Regions from separate parts of the Paenibacillus sp. FSL R5-0636 genome, predicted to be linked through region 1. Evidence: predicted binding sites of a transcription regulator. Region 1 holds the regulator's gene; each other region holds the start of a gene.
What was found. Region 1 encodes LexA, which represses DNA repair genes until DNA is damaged. Its sites were predicted from a motif close to CGAACATATGTTCG; they were not measured.

Region 1 (7,946 bases):
GTTTGGTCAAACTTAATATTAACTTTGATAATTTTCGGGATATTAGTGGTTTTGATTTTTAAAGGTATAAGTTTATTAGTAAGAAGTTATAAATCAAAAAAATAACTCTTCAGACGAGTGTACATAGTCATGACAGACATTGCTTATATTCTCGCATTGCTTTGACTTTTAAAGGATTTATCAAAGAGTGTTGACACAAATCTGAGTTACAGATCATTAAGGATGGCGATTTACAGAACCACCCCGCGGTTGGCTGTGAGTCGCTATTTTATTATTTTTGTATATTCTAAAAGTGTTAAAGTAAAAGTGATTGTAAATTTTTTTCACTTTAATTGATTTATCGTCAACCTTGCTCTTGCTCAGTCCAATTAACCTTATGAAACCGAGAAGAACTAAGATCTCATGGGTCACTTTATGGAATCTGGTGGCATTAATTAAGATAGTAGGTGCCCGAATCGTCCGGGAACAATTTGAATTTCGAGCACAACTCCATAGCTGTCAATAAGAGTGAGTCGATTGAATGAAATTTTTCAATCCGTAGCAATAAAAATGAAGAAAAGATTTGAAGAATAAGAGGACACGTTAGTCATGTGGGTAATAACTATTATAATAATAAGGAGGTGCGTAATGAAAAAAATATTATTAACTACAGCTACTAGTATTCTTCTGTCTGCCTCAATTCTCGGTGCATGTAGTAACAATAAAACAACAAACGAGGCAGAGCCTACAGCGTCAAGTGCAGCGCCTACGCCAGTTGTCGAAGCTACAACCACTCCCGAACCTTCTGCTACTCCTTCTATGGAGGCGCAGGAGTCCGCCAGTCCGGAGGCCACTGATCCTCTAGCATCCGATCGACCAAAGACCAAAGCATTTGGTGAACAGGAGGGAGGGGTCTCAGGGCAAGAAGGTACACTTGGGCAAGGTGATGGATATTCCCTGTATGTTTTTCAGGGTTTCACACTAGACTCACAGTCTGGTCGTTTATCATTAACTGAGGATCCAACCTATTATGCCGAAATTGAACACTTGCCTGCCGGTTACGATCTCACAGCTTTGAAGCAACAGGGACAAACCGAGCTTTCTGCAATTGGTAAAGCAAACGACCATAGCGGGGAACTAATTGAACATCCTCTAGGTTTTGCAGAATTATATCTGCAGGCTACCAGTGATAAGGGGATAGAAGATTATATGGTCTGGAAAAATCAGGCGGGGGAAGCTTTTCTTTTTCGGATACACAATCCTAAGGGTGATTCGTCGAATAACTTTGCACCTTGGGTGATGGTTTCACTGGCAACACTTGAACTTGAAAGGAATTAAGTGTAAACAGAACCGAAGGGGTTGTATGGAGTAGAAGAAGTGTGCCATAACCATAATCAAAAAATGGTTGTTGGCACACTTCTTCTTTTTGGTACCTTACTTCATTTGAACGCCAATTTCCATTTGCTGAGGTTGCAAATTTCGCGTATGAGCCCGCTATAGGACCCAGCAGACCTTATATGAAGCTTTATCCCACATTTTGGATACTAAAGGACCCCATAGTCGCTATTGGCATTAAAAACACTCAATATGAGCCTCATTCTTAGGAATAACGTCACTGGAGTCCGAAACCATGCTCCAAAGGCTGAAAATAAGCAAATAGCGTCATCTGGGTCCGAAAGTCATGGCGCGTAGCAGAGGAATTTAATGTTAAAATATCTTATATATAGATAACTAATTCTTACCTGCGAAGGAGTAAGTTCATGCAAATTTTTATTTACATAGGCTTGGGATTTTTTATAATTTCAGGTATATGTGTTGGAGCCTTCACGACAGGTACACAACAAAGAGGTAACTTTTATTCGGAATCCAAGCGAGACCGTAAAGCTAAAAACAAAGTAGCGAATGGGTCTGCTTTAGGTGGTCTTATTTCATTAGCTATAGCTGGGATTCTTTATTTGTTTTAATTGAACGCAAAATTTAAGGAGGAGGAATGTTGCAGATGGTGAAGATTTTTAATGAAAATACGGTCTCATTTACTCAAAAACAGTCCCCGATCCCAGAGTTTGCTTGGCATACGAGTGAAAGATTAGCTGAAATGGTGGGCTCCAAGCATTTAGTTTTTGATATCAGATCTTTAGATTCTGATAAATATTCTTTTCCTTATCATTTTCATAGAAATGCTGAAGAGATATTTGTGATTTTAGCGGGAAAAGCGATGTTAAGAACACCCGAGGGTTTTACGGAGGTTACGGAAGGGGATGTAATATTTTTTGAAATGGGACCGGAAGGGGCGCACCAGCTTTATAATCATACGGATGCACCATGCAGGTATCTGGATCTCCGAACGAATCAGGGAATAGATGTTTGCGAATATCCAGACTCAGGCAAAATCAACATTTTGCCTTATCAAGAAATCTATCAAGCGGATGAACAGGCGGATTATTATAAGGGTGAAGAGCATGTAAGGGAAAAATGGAATGGGGGAGCGTAATTGATTAAAGATCGTTGGTTTACAGTAACGGAAATTGATCCGACCACCTATGCAATCAGTGAATATGGACATTGGGAAAAGGTGCATTCTTTTTTACTCTTGGGGCAAAAACAAGCCGCGTTAATTGATACGGGATTAGGTATTGATAATATAAAAAGAATAACGGATCAGTTAACGGATTTACCTATCGCTGTCATAACTACACATGTGCATGCAGATCATATTGGCAGTCACGGACAATTCGAGACAATCTATGTTCATAAAGAGGATGAGGATTGGCTAATTAACGGAATAAAAGGCTTGTCCCTTGCCCAGATTCGAAAGGATATGAGTCGAGACATCACCCTTCCTGTTCCTGAAACCTTTGATCCTAACACCTACATACCTTTTCAAGGGAAACCAACGGCTCTTTTACAAGAGGGGGATGTGCTCGACATAGGTGGGCGCGAAATAGAAATTTACCACACACCAGGTCATTCGCCAGGTCATATCAGCCTATTTGATCATGCCAACGGATATCTGTTTACAGGTGATTTATTGTATGACGTTACGCCAATCTATGCTTTTTACCCTTCGACTAGTCCGGCTGATTTAGTGGCATCCTTAGAGAAGATTACAGAAATTCCAGGGGTTACCCAAGTATACGGCTCTCATAATACGCTGGGTTTAGATCCATCTATTTTGCAAGGGGTCAAAAAGGCAGTTCGTGAGTTGCGTGAGCAAAAGGTAGTGGCACATGGTACGGGTATTCACCAGTTTGATGGGTTCAGTGTGCAATTTTAGTTCTTTCAATGTCGAAAACAAATGAGAGGTATGGCGATAACAACTTAATTATTCAGATACGATTGACCTGAAGAGTGCATGCAATTGTTGTACTTGGGAGTAAGCTTCCTTGTACTGGTTGTCGGATTGTCGAATAGGCAATAAACCCGGCAAGAAGGAAATACAATACACAGGCGTTTCTTTGCTGTTCATATATATTTTAAGCGTGAGTTCTTCTATCACATTAGCTTCTTCATCAGGTTCCTTAAGGACGTTAATATCTGCACTAGTTGCAGTTGTTTTGCTGTTTTGTTGTCTTTTGGAGACTTTTGAAAGGGTAAGTGCGTTAACCACAATCTCGGATCCCATTACATTATCGAAAGAGTATAGCTTTGCTACTGCTTTTTTGTTGTTCTTCGGATTTCTGGTGCCTATTGCTAATTTTTTATTAGGTTCGTTAAGTGCGATCAAGTGAGATTGATTGGGGGGAATGAATGTTTTGGTGAAAATGATGTTAAAGGATGCAGCCGCATTAACTAGCATAGAAATATCAGATGAAGTGGATAGCGTTTTCAATTTTATAATGGCGGCACTTAGAATTAAAACAACTCCTAAAATAGCAAATAAGTACACTAAGATAATCAGCATATAATCACCTCCCAGTTATCTCATTAGACTCAAATTGTTGCTTATTGAAAGATATGCCTGAATGATCCCCACTAGTATCTTTTAAAAGGGAAATTCGTGGAATTATAGGATCGGCTTCGGAATTAGCCCAAAAAAAGCACCCGGAGAAACCTGCCGATTCTGCAAATGGCGCAAAATTGGGGGTTGCTGCAAGGGTGCTTTTTAAGGTAAGTATGTAACCTATAGAAAATTGAAGGCAGTGATATGATCGGTATAAACAATCAGCTGTTTGTATTCGATCGGAGTCCCATAACTAGCATAAGGTCTTACAGTAACGTCATTGAGGACAACAAAGTTATAGCTGAAATTTTTATCAGGGTGTTCTGCTCCCAAATAAGATATGTATTCGTCTACTATTACATCATCCATCAAAGATTTTAAATCAAATACATCCTCTTTGTTGGAGACGGCTGGAGAGACGATTCCCTGAATGCTGCCAAAAGAGGTGAGCAAATTCACTTTTTTTCCACTAGCTTGTTCATCATTTAAAAGTAAACCGGACAGCTTACCCAGTGCATCGACTTTAAAATCGACGAGGGTTCTAATTTTTGAGTTATTCAAAACTAAACACATCCTTTTCAATTTGCAATCCTGTTAACAATATTCGACATATAATCACCAAACTCCTAGTATGCTAATGAAAAAATACTTACTTATGTAATGACCCCCATTCTGTATATGGTGATTTGGGGGCTGTGACGTCCTCAGCGAATTCAATTCCTTATCGTTACTCGTGTTCCTATAGGGACGATAGCTGCGAGTGTTAACACATCCTCGTTGTACATCCGGATACAGCCGTGGGATACCTCTTTCCCAATGGAGGAAGGATCATTCGTTCCATGAATCCCGTAGTGTGGTTTAGACAGTCCCATCCAAAAGGCACCAAAGGGACCGCCTGGATTGGGTTGTTTGTTAATAATCGTGAATTCTCCCACTGGGGATTGGGTTAACATCTTACCAATACCGACAGGGAAACCTCTAATCACAATATCATTGTCCAGAAGATATAACATTCGTTGGGTCAGATCTACAATAATTCGGTAATTTGGCATTATGCACAACACTCCTTTCTAATTAGGATATGAGCAGAACGCCTAAACGGTTATTCATAGAAAATGCCCATTTTAGCGAACGAGAACAAATGTTCGTTAGTGGTTGAGAAAGCAAAATACACAGAAAAAAGGCTGTTCCGCATTTGCGGAACAGCCTTTTATGGTAGGAGTGCATACTTAGTGGATATCTCGAAACAATCCGATGACTCTTCCGAGAATAGTTACGCGATTAAGGCGAAGAGGCTCATAAGCTGGATTCTCCGGCTGAAGCCGTATATGATCACGTTCCTTGTAAAAGGTCTTAACGGTTGCTTCATCTTCTTCAGTCATGGCTACAACGATATCTCCGTTGTCCGCTGTTTGTTGTTGGCGAACAATTACATAATCACCATTCATAATGCCAGCATCCACCATACTATCACCCATAACTGACAGCATAAATACTTTGTTGTCACCTACATAGTGAGTAGGAAGTGGGAAGTAGTCCTCGATATTCTCTGTAGCAGTGATAGGTACCCCGGCGGTAACTTTACCTACGACAGGAATCCGTGAGATGGTCTGGGCGAATTGGTGAACATTCTCTGAATCCTCTTGGCCTAGTAATTCTATTGCACGTGGCTTCGTTGGATCTCGACGAATAAGTCCCTTCTTCTCAAGCCGGTCCAAATGACCGTGAACTGTGGAGCTGGAAGCAAGGCCAACAGCTTCTCCAATTTCCCGGACGGAAGGTGGATAACCCTTGCTGCGGACTTCGCTTCGTATAAATTCCAGGATCGCCAGCTGGCGACTTGAAATCTTTGACATTGGAATCAACCCCATATAGTAATGTTTGGGAAAATTATAACATAGAACTACCGTTCGCACAAACATAAGTTCTAACTATTATAAATATTAATCTGCTAGAGTTAAAAAATGGTAGACAAATGATAATAAAATGAACCACTTGAGTCTCTCGAAAAAAAGAGAACAATTGTTCTGAAATAGTATTGAACAAAACACATGTTCGTGTTATTATGAATTCGAAAGTAAGAACAAGTGTTTGGAGGATGATAATTATGCTAAAATACAGTACATACCGCAGCATCTACGATAAGGCCCCAGTGGTTGAATCTTTAGGACATAATGACGTTGCCCGTAATTCCGCTAAGGTGAAAGAGATAACGGAACGTTTGCTAGGAGGGATGATTTCGTTGTTCCGTCAGGACTTCTTTATTAAGTTAATATTGATTATCGTGCTAGTATTTTCTGGCCTAACAGTAGTGGGAAATGTATTTGCAGGATCGACGACTATAATGAAGGAAGAGAAGCGGATTGTGGTTGAACGTGGAGATACACTATGGAGTATTGCCCTTAAGAATAAACCGGCTGATATGAAGACAGTTGTTTATATAGAAGGAATTAAACGTTCAAGTGGGATTAAGAGTAGTCAAATTAACGCTGGAGACATACTTACTTTACCTATTTATTAATTTTCTGAGAACATAATAGAATGACCAGTAGAGCTTGCAGGGAGTAGACCTTGACAAGCTCTTTTTCTCATGGCAGAGTTAGAATTAATTTATAGGGGGAGGGAAAGTATTGAATATTGATGAGTTGGTCGCGCGAATTAACGAATTGGCACGCAAACAGAAGAGCGTAGGCCTTAATCAAGAGGAAGTGGCGGAACGCGCCAAGCTTCGTGAAATTTACCTGGGGAATATCCGCAATAACTTCCGAGCACAATTAAATACTATTGAAGTAGTAGATAACGATGAGCATGAACAAGGTAACAAGGGGCTTAAACATTAGCTCGCTGTTCCTTTTCATAGATATTTCAGGATGACTAGGGGGAACGCACATGGCCCGTTCTTGGGAAAGAATGGTTCAACGCAACACACAGCAAATCAACAAGCAAAGAAAGAAACAAGGCAAGGATACGATTTATGCCTCTAAATCTCCTACCCAGAATGCCGAAGTCTTTAAAGGTCGCAACATTGCATTTCCGGTAGTGTTAGTGATACTTGGCACTATGTTTTGGGTTGTTGGTTCTATTGATCAGGCCAAAGGAAATGGCATGCTGGCTAATTGGTTGGGAGTAGTACTGTACTATTTGCTGGCAGCGCTATTGTTCTTCCGTCGTCCGTACTTGAAGGTGGAAAAAGCAAGACTGTCTACTATTAAATTCAATCGCGAACGCGGGCTTCCAGCTGCAGATATTGAGAAAATCACCCTTTCGCGTGGAGCTGTAGTCATTAAGCACAAAGGGAAACGTACGAAATGGATTTTCACAAGACTTATGAATCGCTATGATACTAATGCGATGAGTACACGATTAGAAGCATTTGCTAAAGCTCACAACATTGAAGTAGTTCACGAATAGAACTAGACCAGTTAAAGGGAGAGGGAGACCTGTAATGCCAATTTCTGCTGTACTATTTGACCTTGATGATACATTGCTGTGGGATGATCGGAGCGTCGAAGAAGCATTTCGTTCTGCTTGTGAAGCCGCCGGGGATACGATTGATCCACAAGAACTAGAAGTTGCAGTTCGTAAGGAAGCAAGTAGCTTGTATGAATCTTATGAGACGTTCCCATTTACAAAGATGATCGGAATTAATCCATATGAAGCACTCTGGGCTAACTTTACGGCAGGTGAACAGCCAGAATTCCGTCAATTGGAGCAGCTTGCACCGGTTTATCGTAAAGAGTCTTGGCGTCGCGGACTTGCAGCCTTAGGGGTGGAAGACGAAGCACTAGCTGAGACCTTGGCAACTAAATTCGCAGCAGAGCGCAGAAAACGTCCATACATCTATGAAGAAACAATGCATGTACTGGAGCAGTTACGGGGTCAAGTGAAGCTTTTGCTACTTACGAACGGCTGTCCAGCACTGCAACAAGAAAAACTAGATGGTGTGCCAGAGTTAATTCCTTTCTTTGATCATATTGTGATTTCCGGAAGCTTTGGTAAAGGCAAACCGGATAAGGAAATTTTCCTG
Region 2 (7,946 bases), 1.5 Mb from region 1:
GCAGGGGATCAACTTAACGATTGTTGAAGGGGAAAAGGTGCTTATCGTGGGGCCTTCAGGTTCTGGGAAAAGTACACTTGCTCATTGTATTAATGGTCTCATTCCTTTTGCTTACAGTGGGGAAATATCAGGTTCATTACGGATTATGGGCCAGGAGCAGAAGGATCTGAGTATCGCAGAGCTGTCCAATCAGGTGGGTACCGTATTGCAGGACCCGGATGGACAATTTGTAGGATTAACGGTTGGTGAGGATATCGCCTTCAGTCTAGAGAACCATGTGGTTCAGCAGACAGAAATGAAGAGTAAAGTGGCGGCTGCCGCAAGAGCGGTGGATATCCACGAATTTCTGGCGTCTTCTCCTCAGGAGTTATCGGGTGGACAAAAGCAAAAAACGACCTTGGCAGGTGTTCTGGTAGGTGATGTGGACATCCTGCTCTTTGATGAACCGCTGGCAAGCTTAGATCCTTATACCGGTATAAAAGCGATTGAGCTTATTGATCGAGTGCATAAAGAGACAGGTAAAACCGTTATTATGATCGAGCATCGTCTTGAAGAGGTGCTGCATCGGGCAGTGGATCGTATTATTGTGATCCATGAAGGACGTATTGTGTCGGATATGCCGGCTGCAGAACTGTTGAGCACAACGTTGCTTTCAGAAGTTGGCATTCGGGAACCTCTCTATTTAACGGCTTTAAAGTATGCCGGATGTTCGATTACAGCAAATATGAATCCGCAGCATGTGAACGATATAGAGTTGGAGGCGTGTTCTAATAAACTAAAGATCTGGTATGAGTGCAATCAGTCACGCCAGGATAAGCTGGATAGCCCACCCATCCTTGAGCTTAGCGATATTTCTTTTGGATACGAAAAAAATCAGCAGGTGCTGGATAAGCTCAATCTCTGTGTTCATAAAGGAGAGATGGTCTGTATAGCGGGGCGAAATGGAGCTGGAAAATCTACAGTTTCCAAGCTTATTTGTGGCTTCTATAAACCTACTTCCGGATCGATACGGATGCATGGGCGCGATATTGCTCAGGACACGATTAAGGAGCGGGCAGAGCGGATCGGTTTTGTCATGCAAAATCCCAACCATATGATTTCTAAGACACTTTTATATGACGAGGTCGCTCTAGGACTTAGACTCCGAGGTTGCTCTGAGGAGCTCGTTCGTGAACGTGTCCATCAAGTCTTGAAGGTGTGCGGACTTTATGTTTTTCGCAGCTGGCCTATTTCGGCGCTTAGTTATGGCCAGAAGAAACGGGTTACGATTGCCGCTATTCTGGTACTGGAGCCGGAAGTGATCATTTTGGATGAGCCGACTGCTGCTCAGGATTACAGGCATTATAACGAAATGATGGAATTTCTCTTGACGCTGCGGGGGCAGGGGATGACGGTCATTATGATCACGCATGATATGCACTTGATGCTGGAATATGCCGATAGAGCTATAGTGTTAGCTGATGGCGTGAAGCTTGCGGATGATAGCCCTGAGCGAATATTAACGAATACTGATGTGGTAAAAAAAGCGAACTTGAAAGAAACCTCGCTTTTTGCCCTAGCTGTAAAAGCTGAACTGAAACAACCAGAGGAGTTCGTTAGAAGGTTCATTGCGTATGATAGGAGGAGCCGAGGCGGATGAAGGCCAAAATGTTAACTTTTACGAAGCAGGATTCACCTATTCACCGTCTTACCGGCGCTACTAAGTTGATTTTATTTGTAGTGTGGTCTGTGACGGGGATGATTACATATGATACAAGATGTCTAATTGTGATGCTGTTATTTAGTTTGCTTGCCTTTAGAATTTCCAAAGTCCAATTTCAGGATTATGCTTTCGTATTATATTTCATCTTGATTTTCTTTTTGCTTAATCATATAGCTATCTTTATCTTTTCTCCTTTGGAGGGCGTACGTGTTTACGGTACACGTCATGATATTATGCACATTGCAGGCCGGTATACGGTAACTTGGGAGCAGCTATTCTATCAATTCAATATTGCCCTCAAATATGCAGTGGTCATTCCAATGGCACTATTGTTTCTTCTAACGACCCATCCCAGTGAATTTGCAGCATCCTTAAACAGAGTTGGAGTGAACTATAAAATTGCATATTCTGTATCGCTGGCTCTGCGGTACATTCCGGATATTCAACGAGATTATGAGAATATATCGTTTTCTGCTCAAGCAAGGGGAATAGATATTTCCAGAAAAGAAAAGCTGCCTAAGCGGCTAAAAAATATCATTTCGATTCTGATGCCCCTAATTTTGACTAGTATCGAGCGAATTGAAAATATCAGTACCGCTATGGAGCTGCGCGGCTTTGGCACTGAGACAAAACGAACTTGGTATAGCAGTCGCCCGTTCACGAGAGACGATTATTTTGCATTGGCTTTGTTTGCGCTGATTGGAATTTTCTCGACGGTGATCACTTTTTACGACGGTTCGCGGTTTTATAATATTTTCGATTGAAGTATAATAGTACAGTTGTGGAAAGCTGGGGTATAAAAAAACGGTACCTTTAAGCTAAGACTGAAGACGTTTTTCCAGTTTTGTCCATATAGGCAGGTAACATAATGGCAGTGCTAGAAGTGAGCAGACTACGTTGAAAATGGTCTGGGCGTGGGCGATTTGTGAAGCAGGTCCTCCACCAATCCATGCTGCACTTGCTTGTAGCAGCCCGATCATGGGCAAGAATAGTAGTGCACCGCCTACATTAAGCGCAACATGGGACCAAGCGACGAAGACGCCGGATGGCGTGCCGCCGATGGAAGCAATGACCGCTGTGACACAGGTGCCTACGTTGGCGCCTAGCACTATGGCTATACCTAGCTCAGGCGGCATGGCACCCGAGGCGGCAATGCTCATAGCCATAGCTATGACAGCAGCGCTGCTATGGAGCAGGGCTGTTAGGCACGCTCCAGCGGCGAGCCCCCATAGGGCACTTGTAGCGGCATGGTTTAGGAACCAGAGGAATAAGCCACTTTCCTGAAGTATTCCGCCGATAGACTGCATGACAGCGATCCCCCATAGGACGAGGGCGAAGCCTGATACAGCCAGACTGATAAATTGCAGTGGCGGGGATATTTTGTGGCAGAGCTCTGCCACTCGCGATGTAGGCGGCAGTTCGCCTGCAATAACTGCCGCTGCCCACAGACTGAGCGAGGCTGCCAGCAAGGGCGTGGCCATGGTATTGATCTGAAGTCCGATCAATTCTGTAGTTAATGTGGTGCCGATGTTGCTGCCCAAGATAATGCCAAGTGTGCGGGCATAGGTGAGCAGGCCGGCATTGACCATGCCGATAGTCAACACCGTTACAGCAGTACTGCTCTGGAGTAAGGCGGACAACAGGCTGCTGGAAATCATTCCTTTAATAGGTGTTGAGGTAGCTCTATTTAGACTTGTAGTTAATAGAGGGCCTGCTAGCTTGGACAACGCCGTTTCCATCAGCTTCATGCCGGCTAGAAAGATAACAAGACCATATATGATAGGGAACAGCAAATCACTGAACATAGGGCATACTCCTTTGGACGAGGGTTGTACACCAATATATGAATGTATTGCATGGGACATGTATAAAAACATTTTTAGAAAAACAGGGAGTTGAAGTCATTGCCATCGGTTATTTTAGAACGCAATCGCAAAAAAAGACTGGAACAGGGCCATCCATGGGTCTATGCAGGTGAAGTCGCATCGGTAGAAGGAAATCCGGAAGCGGGGGGATTAGTAGATGTCCTTAATCATCAGGGCCGATTTTTGGCCGTGGGATATTACAATCCAGCGTCACAGATTCGGGTAAGAATTGTATCACAGGGACCCCTTGCGATCATGGATACAGCCTTTTTTGCAGAACGTTTTGCGAATTGTCTGCAACACAGAAATCGGTTCCTTCCGGGTGCGGATGCTTATCGCTTGGTTTATGGTGAAGCGGACTTTTTGCCGGGGCTTATTGTAGATCGATTCGGAGATATTTTGGTTGTGCAGCTGCTTACGCTCGGAATGGACAAGCGGCGTGCAGAAATCGTCGAAGCATTGGTGCAGGTTATGGCACCGCGCGGAATCTATGAGCGCAGTGATGTTAGTGTGCGCGAGCTTGAAGGTATGGAGCAGACAACGGGTTTGCTGTATGGGGAGTGTCCACGGCATGTAACTGTGAGTGAGAATGGCCTGAAGCTGGTCGTTGATATTGAAGAAGGCCAGAAGACTGGCTACTTCTTTGACCAACGTGAGAATAGAGCTTCTATTGCTCCGCTCATGAAAGGCTGGGGGGGACGAAGCGGCATTACGCTGCAGGAAATCGAAACTGAGGAGGGTTCGCTACAGACCTTGCCAGTTAATAAGAGCGGTAAACATGTAACGTTCCCTTATTGGGACGGTGCGACAGTGCTGGAATGCTTCTCACATACGGGCAGCTTCACGCTGCATGCCTGCAAGTATGGCGCGAAAAAAGTAACCTGCCTCGATGTTTCAGCGCATGCCATTGAGAGTGCCAAAGTGAATGTGGAGCTGAACGGCTTTAGCGATCGTGTTGAATTCGTAGTGGATGATGCTTTTGCATATTTACGGAATCAGGTTAAAGGACTAGAGGAACGTTCTGAACGGGCGACAGTTGCAAGTGGAACAGAGACGGCAGCAGCTGCTACAAATCCTAAATCCGGAGGCAAAACAGCCAAAACCGACACATCCAAGCCGATGACGGCAGGTGGAGGAAGAACTTGGGATGTAGTCATCCTGGACCCTCCGGCGTTTGCCAAAACCAAAAGTGCAGTAGCTGGCGCTTGCCGTGGTTACAAGGATATCAATCTGCACGGGATGAAGCTGGTGAACGAAGGCGGCTATTTGGTTACCGCAAGCTGTTCTTACCATATGCAGCCAGATCTGTTCCTCGAAACGATTGCCGATGCAGCTAAAGATGCTGGCAAGGTGTTGAGACTTGTGGAATGGCGGGCCGCAGGCAAAGACCACCCACAAATACTTGGCGTTAACGAAGGACACTATCTGAAGTTTGCGATTTTTGAAGTGCGGAGTAAAAAATAAGCCTGAAGGTCAAAAAGGTTTACAGTGCCAAGTAACAAATAGGATAAAAGGGCGGGACGTAGGGTGGCCGTGAGTCGACTGTAAGGCAAGTAGTTGCCAACGGACTCAGATGACTCTATTTAGCGTAAACAGCCTATTATTGAATTCTTACAGACCCCAAAGGCGCTATTGCTCTTAAAACACCCGTAATGCAACACATTTTCGAAGAATAGCGTCAATGGGGTCCGAAAAGTTGCCAAAACAGCACTGAATCCACGAATAACGGCTCCTGGGTCCGTAAGTAATTAATGAAACAAGCCTAGCCCAAAATGTGCAATTTGAACGCTGAATACTAAATGGTAAACAACGAATGATGCTTATTGAATTATGATATGCGGAATGCGGATTACAAAACGATAGGCGTAGAGTGCTAATGTTGAGTGTTGAGTGTTGAGTGTTGAGTGTTGAGTGTTGAGTGTTGAGTATTGAACGCTGAACGCTGAGCACTGAACGCCGAACAGTCTAACATTGACCCTATGCTCTGACATTGGCAGCTCCTATCTAACGTTGCACATCTGGCATTAAAAACAAACTAAACACTCTAAAAAGCAAGCCGCCAAAATCCGGAGGTTTGCTTTTTTTTATTTGTACTCGTAGCTGTTATCCTTTGTAAAACATTAGAAAATACTAGCAAACACATGTTCCGATTAGTGTGGTTATGATATACTGAAGGGACGAGGAATCACTGAACTTTTTTAATTGGAGTGTAATCAATAGGTGGATATTTCACCTTGTAATTTATATATTTTCTCCGTTACGGAAGGAGTCTATCATTTATGTCGGTAACCTTTTTACTAGGCCGCTCGGGCAGTGGCAAGACAACAAAAATATGGGAATCTATCTCTTCTTCCTTAGAGAAGGAACCGCTTGGTGCGCCGATTATTATTCTTGTGCCAGAGCAAGGTTCTTTTGGAGCAGAACGGGGGCTTCTGACCGTAGGGAATGTGAAGGGAAGCCTTCGGGCGCAGACACTGAGTTTTTCGCGGCTTGCCTATCGTGTGAAGCAGGAAACTGGTGGCAGTGCAAGTCTGCCAATCAGTGATGAAGGTAAGAAAATGTTAATTTACAAAATCATCAGTCGTCGCAAAGAGGAACTGAAATTGTTCGGTGCCTCAGCAGACAGACCGGGTTTTGTGGAACGTCTGAACCAACTGCACACGGAGATGAAGCGTTGCTGTTTGGGTTCCACTGATTTAGAAGAGCAGTTGTCCGCTATGCGAGGAGCTATTGCAAGAAGTCCTATTCTTGAGGGTAAGCTGGATGATTTGCAGCTGGTATTCAGCGATTTAGAGAAGGAAATGTCACGTCTCTATATCGATGAAGAGGATCGTTTAGCAGAACTGGCTGAGCATATTCCTGATTCCTCCTATATTCGCGGGGCGGAGATTTGGGTAGATGGATTCCATGGATTTACTCCGCAGGAATTCGTAGTGCTTCGAGAATTGATGCAGCAAGCTTCGCAGCTGACCGTTTCGCTTACAATTGATCGTCCTTACCCATATGGAGATCAGTTGAATGAGCTTGAATTGTTTCACCCCACTGCGGTTACTTACATTAAACTGCGTGGAATAGCTGAAGAGCTGGGCATTGATGTGTGGGACGAGCTGCTGGAGCCAACGGTTCTTCCACGTTTTGAAGAAAGTCCAGTACTTGCTCACCTTGAACGGGGATATGATCGCCGGAAGGCCTGGATAGGTGCGGATGAACTGGCAAGAGAGGCTATATCCATAGGCGCCGCAGTTTCGCACAGAGCAGAGGTTGAGGGAGCACTGCGCGAAATGACTAGACTGGCGCGTGATGAAGGTGCAAAATATGGCGAAATGGCTGTATTGATGCGCAATATTGGCGATTACGAGCAGCTGATCCAACCGTTGTTCCAAGATTACGGAGTGCCATTTTTTCTGGACCAGAAGGTAAATGAGCTGCATCATCCGCTAGTGGAATTTATACGTTCCGCGCTGGATGTAGTGCGTCGTCGCTGGCGTTACGAGGATGTATTCCGTTGCGTAAAGACGGAGCTTTTGCTTCCGCTAGACGGTAGTATTACACGTGAGGATATGGATGCTTTAGAAAACTATGTGCTGGCTTGTGGGATTCAAGGGTATCGCTGGACGGATGGCCGCTCATGGAAAGGTATTCCTAGCTTGTCGCTGGAAGGCGGCAGACAGATGGATGATGAACTGCTTGCTACTATGGAACGATGCCGTGCTAGTATAACAGGTCCTTTATTTGCTTTTGAGAAACGAATCCAGAAAAGCCGAAGCGGCCTTGAACTATGTACGGCAATGTACAAGCTGCTTGAAGAGACGGATGTTGCACGAAAGCTGGAGAAACTCAGTGTTAAGTCTATGGAGAAGGGCCAACCCGAGAAGGCTAGGGAACATAGCCAGTTGTGGGGTGCGGTACTTGATCTGCTAGATCAGATAGTAGAAATGATGGGCAATGAAAGACTTGAGTTTGAAGTGTTCACCGGAGTTCTAGAGACAGGACTTGCTGAGCTTAAAATGGGACTAGTTCCGCCCGCACTGGATCAAGTATTGGTCGGCAATATGGATCGGACTCGCCCAACAGGGGTTAAATACGCTTTTTTGCTTGGATTTAATGAAGGTGTTGTGCCTGCGCAGTTTAAGGAAGATGGAATTCTCTCGGAAGGTGAACGCTCCGTACTAGAGAATGCTGGAATGGAGCTTGCTCCCGGCGCTTCTCGTAAACTACTGGACGAGCGGTTTCTGATCTATAATGCGCTAACGACAGGAAGCCAAAAGCTCTGGATTAGCTACGCTACAGCGGATGATGAGGGCAAAGCTCTCCTTCCCTCTGAGGTTATCCGGCATTTGCATAGAATGTTCCCAAGGGTTCAAGAGCATAGCTTGTCA
Region 3 (7,946 bases), 1.3 Mb from region 1:
TGCCACTGCACATCGCCCACGAACCTTGATGCTGAATCAACCATCTGACGAATAATCCGCTGCTCCATCTATTCTCACCATCCTTTTAAATCTTTTTAAGTTATAGTATGGGGACAATAGTGACATGAACTCAGCGAATGGACATGAAGTTGTAAAATAAGTTGGGACGATATAAGGAACTGCTGAATAATTTCACGGCTCAACAAAAAAAGGAGCTCAGCGGCTCCTCATTACTTTTTTTCTTATCTCGTGTACCTTAAAGGCAATAGCTCAGTGATTTCATATTTAGCTAATCGGTCATCCTCCGATACAATTATCTTGCAGTCTATTCCGTAATCCGCAATTAACTCTCGGCACATGCCGCAGGGAGAGACTACTTTAATCTCTTTTTCCTCGCTGTCTGGATCAGAATGCCTTACCGCAACAATCGTATCAAATTCCTTATAACCTTCGGATATCGCTTTGCCAATCACCATCGCTTCTGCACAGACTGTAATCCTCCCCATGCTGGCTTCCACATGTACCGCTGTAAAAATCTCTCCTGTTTTAGTACGAAGCGCTGCACCCACATGATGACGCCCCCATTCATAACGTCTGGTAATTATATCTTCGGCAGCCGTAATAAGCGTCTGATCCTCAATGGTAATTATGTACTCCATATCCAGTTACGTCCTCCTTTATTTTACCTAATTATATTAAATCGCACTGAATTATGATATAAGATATACTATTTTAAGTGCCAAAAAAGGAGGAGCAGAATTGAAAGTGAAAAAATGGATCTCCAGTCTCATCATTGTTGCATTACTTGCTTTGGCTAGTTACTGGTTTGAACAAAACGGAGAGCCTACAGACCCCTCGTCTCCATCCAATTCGAGTGTTGTTCAGCTAACCTTCCCATCAGACCGCTATCCTGAGACCGCCAAGCATATTCAGGATGCCATTGCGAAAGGTGAATCCGCCACATGTACGATTAACCGAGAGCAGGCTGAAGAGAACCGCAAAGAGTCCTTAAAAGGGATCCCTACTAAAAAGGGATATGACCGGGATGAATGGCCAATGGCTATGTGTGAGGAAGGCGGCGTTGGTGCCGACATTGAATACATAACGCCAAGCGATAACCGCGGGGCAGGAAGCTGGGTTGGCAATCAGCTGGAGGATTATGCAGACGGAACCCGGGTGGAATTTATGTTTAAATAACGATCTGTCTGACCATCCCCAGGCAACAGAATAGCCCCACCTGGCATTCGCCAGACGGGGCTACACTTCACATCAGCTAACTTAGAATAAGCAAGCTTTAGTGATGATAACCAGCAAGATGAAAAGTACCAGGATTGCTCCTGTAGAAGTCCAAGGACTACACACCGGACCTACTGATGCTGGACTTACTACCGGACCTACGTTACAACCACAACCATGTTCCATACCCATTTTCAATTCCTCCTAATGATTAATGACTACAGCACAAGATATGTAAAAAGGAGATAAGCCGTTTGGGCGAATTGGCAAACAAATGCCAATCACCTAATGAATTGAAGGCGGACAGTCGATAAACAGGATATACACAAAGGAGGTGCAATATGGATATAGCTGCATTATCAATGGCAATGAGCCAAGCATCCTTAGCTCAAAATGTTGGGATACAGGTCATGAATATTGCCAAGAATCAGGCTGAAACCCAGAGCCAAACTATGGTGGAAATGCTGGGCAAAAGCGTTGCTCCGAATTTGGGAAAAACACTTGATATTAGTGTGTAATTGCTTTATGCTAAGGGTACATGAGAACTAACGTTCCTATGTATCCTTAGACTTTTTTTACTCTACATAGCCCTTCGGGCTTTTCTTTTGCGCATTTATGCGAACATACGATCCCATTAGTGATTTATTAGTGATTTTAAACGAGGTGAATAAGTTGGAGAACATGAAATCATATTATCAAATGACTGTGCTTGAGAAATGGACGGAGGATCTATACAAGCGATTAAATCTTCATCAGCCTTCGCAAATTTCAATATCGTATATTGCAGAGCGGCTTAATATCTGGGTTCATTATTTGGATGTGAGAAGCAAGAGCATTGAAGCGTCTGCAGGAATGTACAGCCTGTTTATCGACAACCGCCTTCCAGCCAATCTTCAACGGCTAGAGTTTCTTCATGAACTGTGTCATCTACTTCGCCATGGCAGCGATAATCAGACCTTGATGCCAGAGCATTTCACGCGGGCACAGGAGGACGAATCAGAGCGTTTTATCTTGTATGCGGCGACGCCTTACTCCATGATCTCCCGCATGACATTGCCTGAGCAACGGGAAGATGCCATCTCCTATCTTGCAGCAGAATTCCAAGTACCTGCCGAGCTGGCCTTACAGCGGATTGATCAGATCCAAAGACGTGTGTTCCAAGGGCAATTATTGGCCGTGATGGGAAGAAACGAAGAACGACTGACACATATTCGCAACGGATCACGGAGATAATAAGCTTAGTTGCAATAGTTCTCTGCATATTCATTTATGGTGGAATTTCTCGTGAGGGGGAACGACATGGAAGCCATTAAAGTAATTGAATTATTACTGACTCATCCGGATTATAATGTAGATGCAGTACACCCCGAAATCCCGGATTTTGTGGGCATTGAGACGATTGAGGTGGATCACGAAACGGGGACCTTCTCCATTTTATTGCAAGAACCCAAAGAAGACTAAAAGAGAATCATTATTCTTCATAAGTTAAAAGGCAGCAAATATAGTATGTCCCGGCAATTCTTCATTCGCCTACGCCTGGATTACTATCGGTATTTGCTGCCTTTTTGTATTACACAACCCCAAATTAAAAACCATAAAATTTTCATCCCCGGCAGCCTCGGCCTTGCTTGGTTTTCCAGCACCTTAATTCGCTGCTCCAGCTCCAGTATTTTCTCTTCTTCCTGCGTCATATTCTTACCTCCTTTCTTATTTGTACATTTACAAGATATCTATGAATGACATAATAGTCTCTGTATATTATCTTATACTATATACAAATTATCTATATGGAGGGAATTAATGAAGAAAAATACAAAACTAATCTTCATCGTTCTAATCCTTTTAATCTGTGGAATAACATCCTTAGCCCTCCACTCCTTCCGAAATCATATGAACAGAGAAGTCATTCATTATCTAATAGAGACGAGAAATTATAAGAAGGAAGATTTTTATAAAGTATACACCCAGATTGCCAAAGCTCCCCTCGTAAGTACCACGGTGATTTTCGCAGACGAACCCTACGCAAGATACTTTTATCGAAAAGAAAATGGAAGGATCTATCAATACAGCAGGGCTCCTGTTAAAGGTAATGATCCTAGCTATACATATAAACATATCGAAGAGGATCTCCCGTGAAGGAGTCACTCTATTAAAAAGACGCGTTTGTCCAGCAGTCAGCAATTGGTGCTTGGGCAAATGCGTTTTTTTGATCTCCCCTGTTCTAAATAAGTAACCATCGTTTGCGTAGACAATATTGGCGTGGTGCTTAGCAGCTATCGGACACAGTTGATCTTATGCGTTGCATAACCCTCCATTTCGAAGTGTAACGGACCCCATCGCCTTTATTGGCATGAGAAACACCTTACAAGGCCCACTTTTTAAGGAATAGCGTCACTGGGGTCCGCGAACTTGCTCAAAAGTCTATTTATATGCAAATAACGACTTCTGAGTCCATAACCCTCTGGCGATAATTTATGAATAGGCATTCTCTACTCTCAAACACAAAGAAATTTTCTCAGGAACAAAATGTGACCTAATGCCGTCCTAAATGGTGTTATAGGTAAAGGGGGGCACAGTATCATGCAGCGATCCATGACCCGGCCGGGAAATCATGTGATGAAGAGTTACGAAATCTACGCAGATATGCTGTTCCGGATCGCTTTGGTCCATCTAGGCAGCCGGCAAGATGCCGAAGAAGCCACTCAGGATACCTTCATCAAGCTAATAGAAAAAGCGCCAAAGTTCAAAGATGCCGAACATCAGAAGGCATGGCTGATCCGGGTAATCACCAACCATTGTAAAACACTACTGGGCAGAGGCTGGCGCAAGCGCGAGGTTAAGCTGGAGAGCGCTGAGCCAATTGCGGCAGACAGCCCCGAGGATTGGGCTCTGCTGCAGTTAGTTATGGCGATGCCCATGAAGTATAAAACCGTAATCCATCTTTATTATTACGAGGACTATCCCATCCAGGAGATCAGCAAGATTCTGCAGATTAGCCAGTCTGCTGTGAAGATGAGACTTCAGCGGGGACGGCAACTGTTAAAACTGGAGCTGGAAGGAGTGGAACCACAGTGAAGGAAGATCAGTTTCGAACAACATATAAGAAAGCGGTGGATTCGATGAAACCAGGTGAAGAAATGAAAAAAGAATTGTTCGACAAAATGGAGCAGCGGCAGGAGCGGAAACGTCCGCGCAAGACGGTTTATATCGCGGCAAGTGTCGTGCTCGCCGCAGGAATCGGTCTGGCTGGGCCTAGTATATGGCAGCAGTTGAACAGTCAGGGCTCCCCGGGGCAGGTTGCCCAGGTAACTCCGGGTGCAAGCAATGCTGGCAATTCGGGCACAGCTACATCGGGCAGCATTGTCATTCCCAAGCTGAAACTGCCAGATAAGGAATCTGGCGTGAAGGCAGATATGATCGCCTTGGTCGTGTATAAAAATAATATTTACACACAGTCAGCGACTCGCATCGACGCTGCCGATGCTGCCGCTCTGCGCGGTGACAAGTTAGGACGCACTACAGGCGGCATCAACGAATGGAGCGGTAACGACGAATATATTGAGTTAGCCTCGAACATCGGCGAAACGGATCTCTATTCCGTGAAGGGCTATGACTCCAGCTTCCTGATTATGTCCTATTCGGAAATCAACGGCGAGGTATTCGCTGAACTGTATGAGCACACGAACGGCATCACCATAAACAGCGGCGCCGACCTATTCGGCAAGCTGAATCTTGAAGGCCGAGTTACTTCAGCTCAGTGGGAAAGCTTCAACAGCTGGAACAACGGCCTCCAGCAGCAGGCGCCAATCGCCAATGGCGAGGCGCTTGATGGCTTCCTGACAGCACTCCAAGCGACTAAACCGCTGGCAGCAGAGCCGCTGATCGAGCAAGGCATCTACGACAGCGAAGACCGCAAGATCATCTATCTGCAGCTGGAAGACAACGCCCGAGTAGAGCTGACGCTGTTCGGTCAAGGACTTGTACGCTACGGTCAGGCACCGGTATTCTTCGAGGTCGAATCCGGGGCATTCCAGCAGCTGTGGGACAGCATGAAACTTTAGGGATGTTGGTGGATACCCAGGGCCTGCGGTTGGGACTGCGGTTGGGATTGGGACTGTGATCGGGACTGCGAAATGCGACTAGGAGTGTGATTGGGATTGGGATTGGGATTGCGATCGGGACTGCGACTAGGGCTGTGGTTGGGATCGCGATTGCGATCGGGGCTGCAACTGCGGTTGGGACTGCGGTTGAGATCGCGATTGAGATTGAGATTGCGATTGGGCCAGCGGTCGGAAGCAATTGGGTACATCGTTTCGGTCGCCTTGCTCTCCATTGGAGGAATTTAGCTGACTGCTAACAAAAACGGCGCTGCTTCCAAACCATTTCATGGTTTGGAGCAGTGCCGTTTTGTGCTTTACTGTATGGTTTATGAGCTCGCATACTAGATATGCTGGTTGCAGAGGTGAAACTACTGACTGTTCCTTTATAGGCTACTTCTCATTGTAATTTCTGCAACTACATCTGCGAGGAGCATGGCACTAACGAGCTAACGAACTAACCTCCTTCACCTCGAGCTATCGGACCTAGATGCCGCTATTTGCTGATTTTCAGCCTTTGGAGCATGGTTTCGGACTCAATGGACGCTAATGCCTAGAAAGAGACTCAAATGCGGTACTTTTTATGCCAATAGCGACTATGGAGTCCGTTAGAATTGCAAATGTGGAGAAAAACCTCTTTAAGGGTCAGCTGGGTCCGATAGGAGCCTCATACCAAAAATGCTCCCTAATCAAACGAAGTTTGGTGTTTAGTATAAGTAAGTTTGCAGCAAGAAAGAGTGCCCCAACAGCTATTTTATCGGATACCGGATAACTCTTTCTTTTTTTCTGTCCATAACAAATCTTTCATACTCCAGAGTCCTTATGTTACTAATCCTCAGTCAAATACAATTCAAATTTCCTCACTATTAAACTATTTCACATGGTAAAATAAACCTGATTTAAATAAAAGGAGAGTACATAATATGGGATTTTTCAAAGGAGTATTACAGGGTCTTCTTACAATAATAGAAAATAGAGAATATCAGAAACTTTCGGAATCAAATACTATAAAAATCGATAATAAATTAACTTATACTCCAACAGTAAACAGACAATTCGCCATCATTGAAATTAAAGGTAATAATTATCTGCATAAAGATAGCATATTGAGTATGAAATTGAGTTCAGGATTTTTATCCATTGGAAACGTTATGATAAGTCGTTCATTAGTGTCAGGAAATCTTGATATGCTTAATTTATCGCAAGATGACTTTAACAATGGCGTTAACCTATATGGAATGATTTCTGACGAACGACAGAATGTAACAGAGATAGTATGTTGCTTGAAAAATGATATTTCCTTAATTCAAGGGTACGTTCAAGAAGCGCTCGCTATTAAAAAGAATGAAGCTGAAAGAAAATTCATAATTCAACAAAATGAACAACTTAGGAAAGAAGAGGAAGAAAAACGAAAAAAATCACAAAAAGAATACTTCCAAACGCATATCAAAGAAAAACAAATTATGAAATATGGAATACGTCACACTAAATGCTGGAGATGTCATGCTCCTTTAGGCACTGAGACACACCCTATTCATTATTCTTGTGGTTGGCTCCAGTGTGACTGCGGTGCATGTAAATGCAATTATCACAGATAGTAAAAGAGTATTTTCGTTTTCATCGGTTACTTCTCCTTAGTGGGTACTTGTAAACTCAACCGCGGTGACCGGGGGCTAGAGTTATTGCTGGATTAATTCTTTACGAAGCAATTTGTCCCAAAGGCAAATCAAAAGTACGCAGTATTTAGAGCATGCTTCTACATTGTGCGTTCAGTCATTCGCGAGCATCTCCTGTTGAGCATTATAATCCGACTACTACGACATAAAAAAGGAACGCCCACCATGGACGCTCCTTTTTTTCTTATTCGTCTACAAAATTCTAGCTAGTTACGCATTTACACTTTCCGTTTTTCGATCCTGTCTTGCGTGTAATGTTTTCATCGCAAATCTTGCTATCGGCTGCGCAACCAACAGTTCAATCCAAAATGCTATACCAAAGTTTCTTGGCCAGATGTGAAGGAAATTTTTAAGTGGATCCAGGCTTATTTGTTTCGTCCCAACCCATGTGCCGATAATTGATAGTAAGATAGATAACACCGTGACATTCAATAAAGTATTCAACAGAATCCTTGCATTAAATCCATCTGTTTGTCCCATGAATTTCGGCATCACTTTCCCGACAATCGGTCCTGCAACTAATCGTACAGATAAAACTACGATCATCCACATAAACGGAATAACCTTTAGTGTATCTATATACACTTCCTTACTGAAGCCACGTTCCAACCCCACAATAATAGGGGCAATAGTGTTTACTGAAATGATTGAAATAATGAGTAAAAATAGTATACCTTCTTTTCCGTTTCTGGGCAGTCTTTTGTCTCCATGCATGTTTGTCATCTCCGTGAATAATATTTCAGATGGCAGACGTATCATGAGACATATATTTTTGGCCCAACAAAAAAGACCAATATCTCTACACACTGATTTAATAATTATAACATTTATTTAAAATGAATGTTAGAACTTCTACTGAAATTTATTAAATCCCCCTACTAACAAAGAACAGCTACCTGCATGCGCCTTAACAAGAGCGGCAGTGGCAGAGAAGTAA

Region 2: a site for LexA is predicted at 5,702-5,715, ahead of addB (helicase-exonuclease AddAB subunit AddB). Genes of this name have one in related genera too.
Region 3: a site for LexA is predicted at 1,855-1,868, ahead of MKX34_RS24235 (ImmA/IrrE family metallo-endopeptidase). Genes of this name have one in related genera too.

What each region holds. Positions count from the first base shown of each region.
Region 1 is NZ_CP150232.1:3,952,365-3,960,310, reverse strand. Features, by position in the region: gene MKX34_RS18090 (hypothetical protein) at 628-1,317, shown strand; gene MKX34_RS18085 (DUF5316 domain-containing protein) at 1,740-1,943, shown strand; gene MKX34_RS18080 (cupin domain-containing protein) at 1,979-2,470, shown strand; gene MKX34_RS18075 (MBL fold metallo-hydrolase) at 2,471-3,253, shown strand; gene MKX34_RS18070 (hypothetical protein) at 3,302-3,880, opposite strand; gene MKX34_RS18065 (hypothetical protein) at 4,100-4,480, opposite strand; gene MKX34_RS18060 (L,D-transpeptidase) at 4,633-4,971, opposite strand; gene lexA (transcriptional repressor LexA) at 5,149-5,775, opposite strand; gene MKX34_RS18050 (LysM peptidoglycan-binding domain-containing protein) at 6,027-6,440, shown strand; gene MKX34_RS18045 (DUF896 domain-containing protein) at 6,550-6,759, shown strand; gene MKX34_RS18040 (hypothetical protein) at 6,809-7,330, shown strand; gene MKX34_RS18035 (HAD family hydrolase) at 7,365-7,946, shown strand, end outside.
Region 2 is NZ_CP150232.1:5,416,791-5,424,736, reverse strand. Features, by position in the region: gene MKX34_RS24800 (ABC transporter ATP-binding protein) at 1-1,639, shown strand, start outside; gene MKX34_RS24795 (energy-coupling factor transporter transmembrane component T) at 1,636-2,466, shown strand; gene MKX34_RS24790 (Na/Pi symporter) at 2,521-3,507, opposite strand; gene MKX34_RS24785 (class I SAM-dependent rRNA methyltransferase) at 3,607-5,031, shown strand; gene addB (helicase-exonuclease AddAB subunit AddB) at 5,847-7,946, shown strand, end outside.
Region 3 is NZ_CP150232.1:5,292,459-5,300,404, forward strand. Features, by position in the region: gene MKX34_RS24210 (glycosyl hydrolase) at 1-68, opposite strand, end outside; gene MKX34_RS24215 (cytidine deaminase) at 243-659, opposite strand; gene MKX34_RS24220 (NucA/NucB deoxyribonuclease domain-containing protein) at 766-1,197, shown strand; gene MKX34_RS24225 (hypothetical protein) at 1,279-1,428, opposite strand; gene MKX34_RS24230 (YjfB family protein) at 1,578-1,754, shown strand; gene MKX34_RS24235 (ImmA/IrrE family metallo-endopeptidase) at 1,918-2,469, shown strand; gene MKX34_RS24240 (hypothetical protein) at 2,536-2,697, shown strand; gene MKX34_RS24245 (hypothetical protein) at 2,781-2,927, opposite strand; gene MKX34_RS24250 (hypothetical protein) at 3,037-3,372, shown strand; gene MKX34_RS24255 (sigma-70 family RNA polymerase sigma factor) at 3,817-4,311, shown strand; gene MKX34_RS24260 (hypothetical protein) at 4,308-5,297, shown strand; gene MKX34_RS24265 (hypothetical protein) at 5,384-5,593, shown strand; gene MKX34_RS24270 (hypothetical protein) at 6,257-6,931, shown strand; gene MKX34_RS24275 (hypothetical protein) at 7,220-7,723, opposite strand.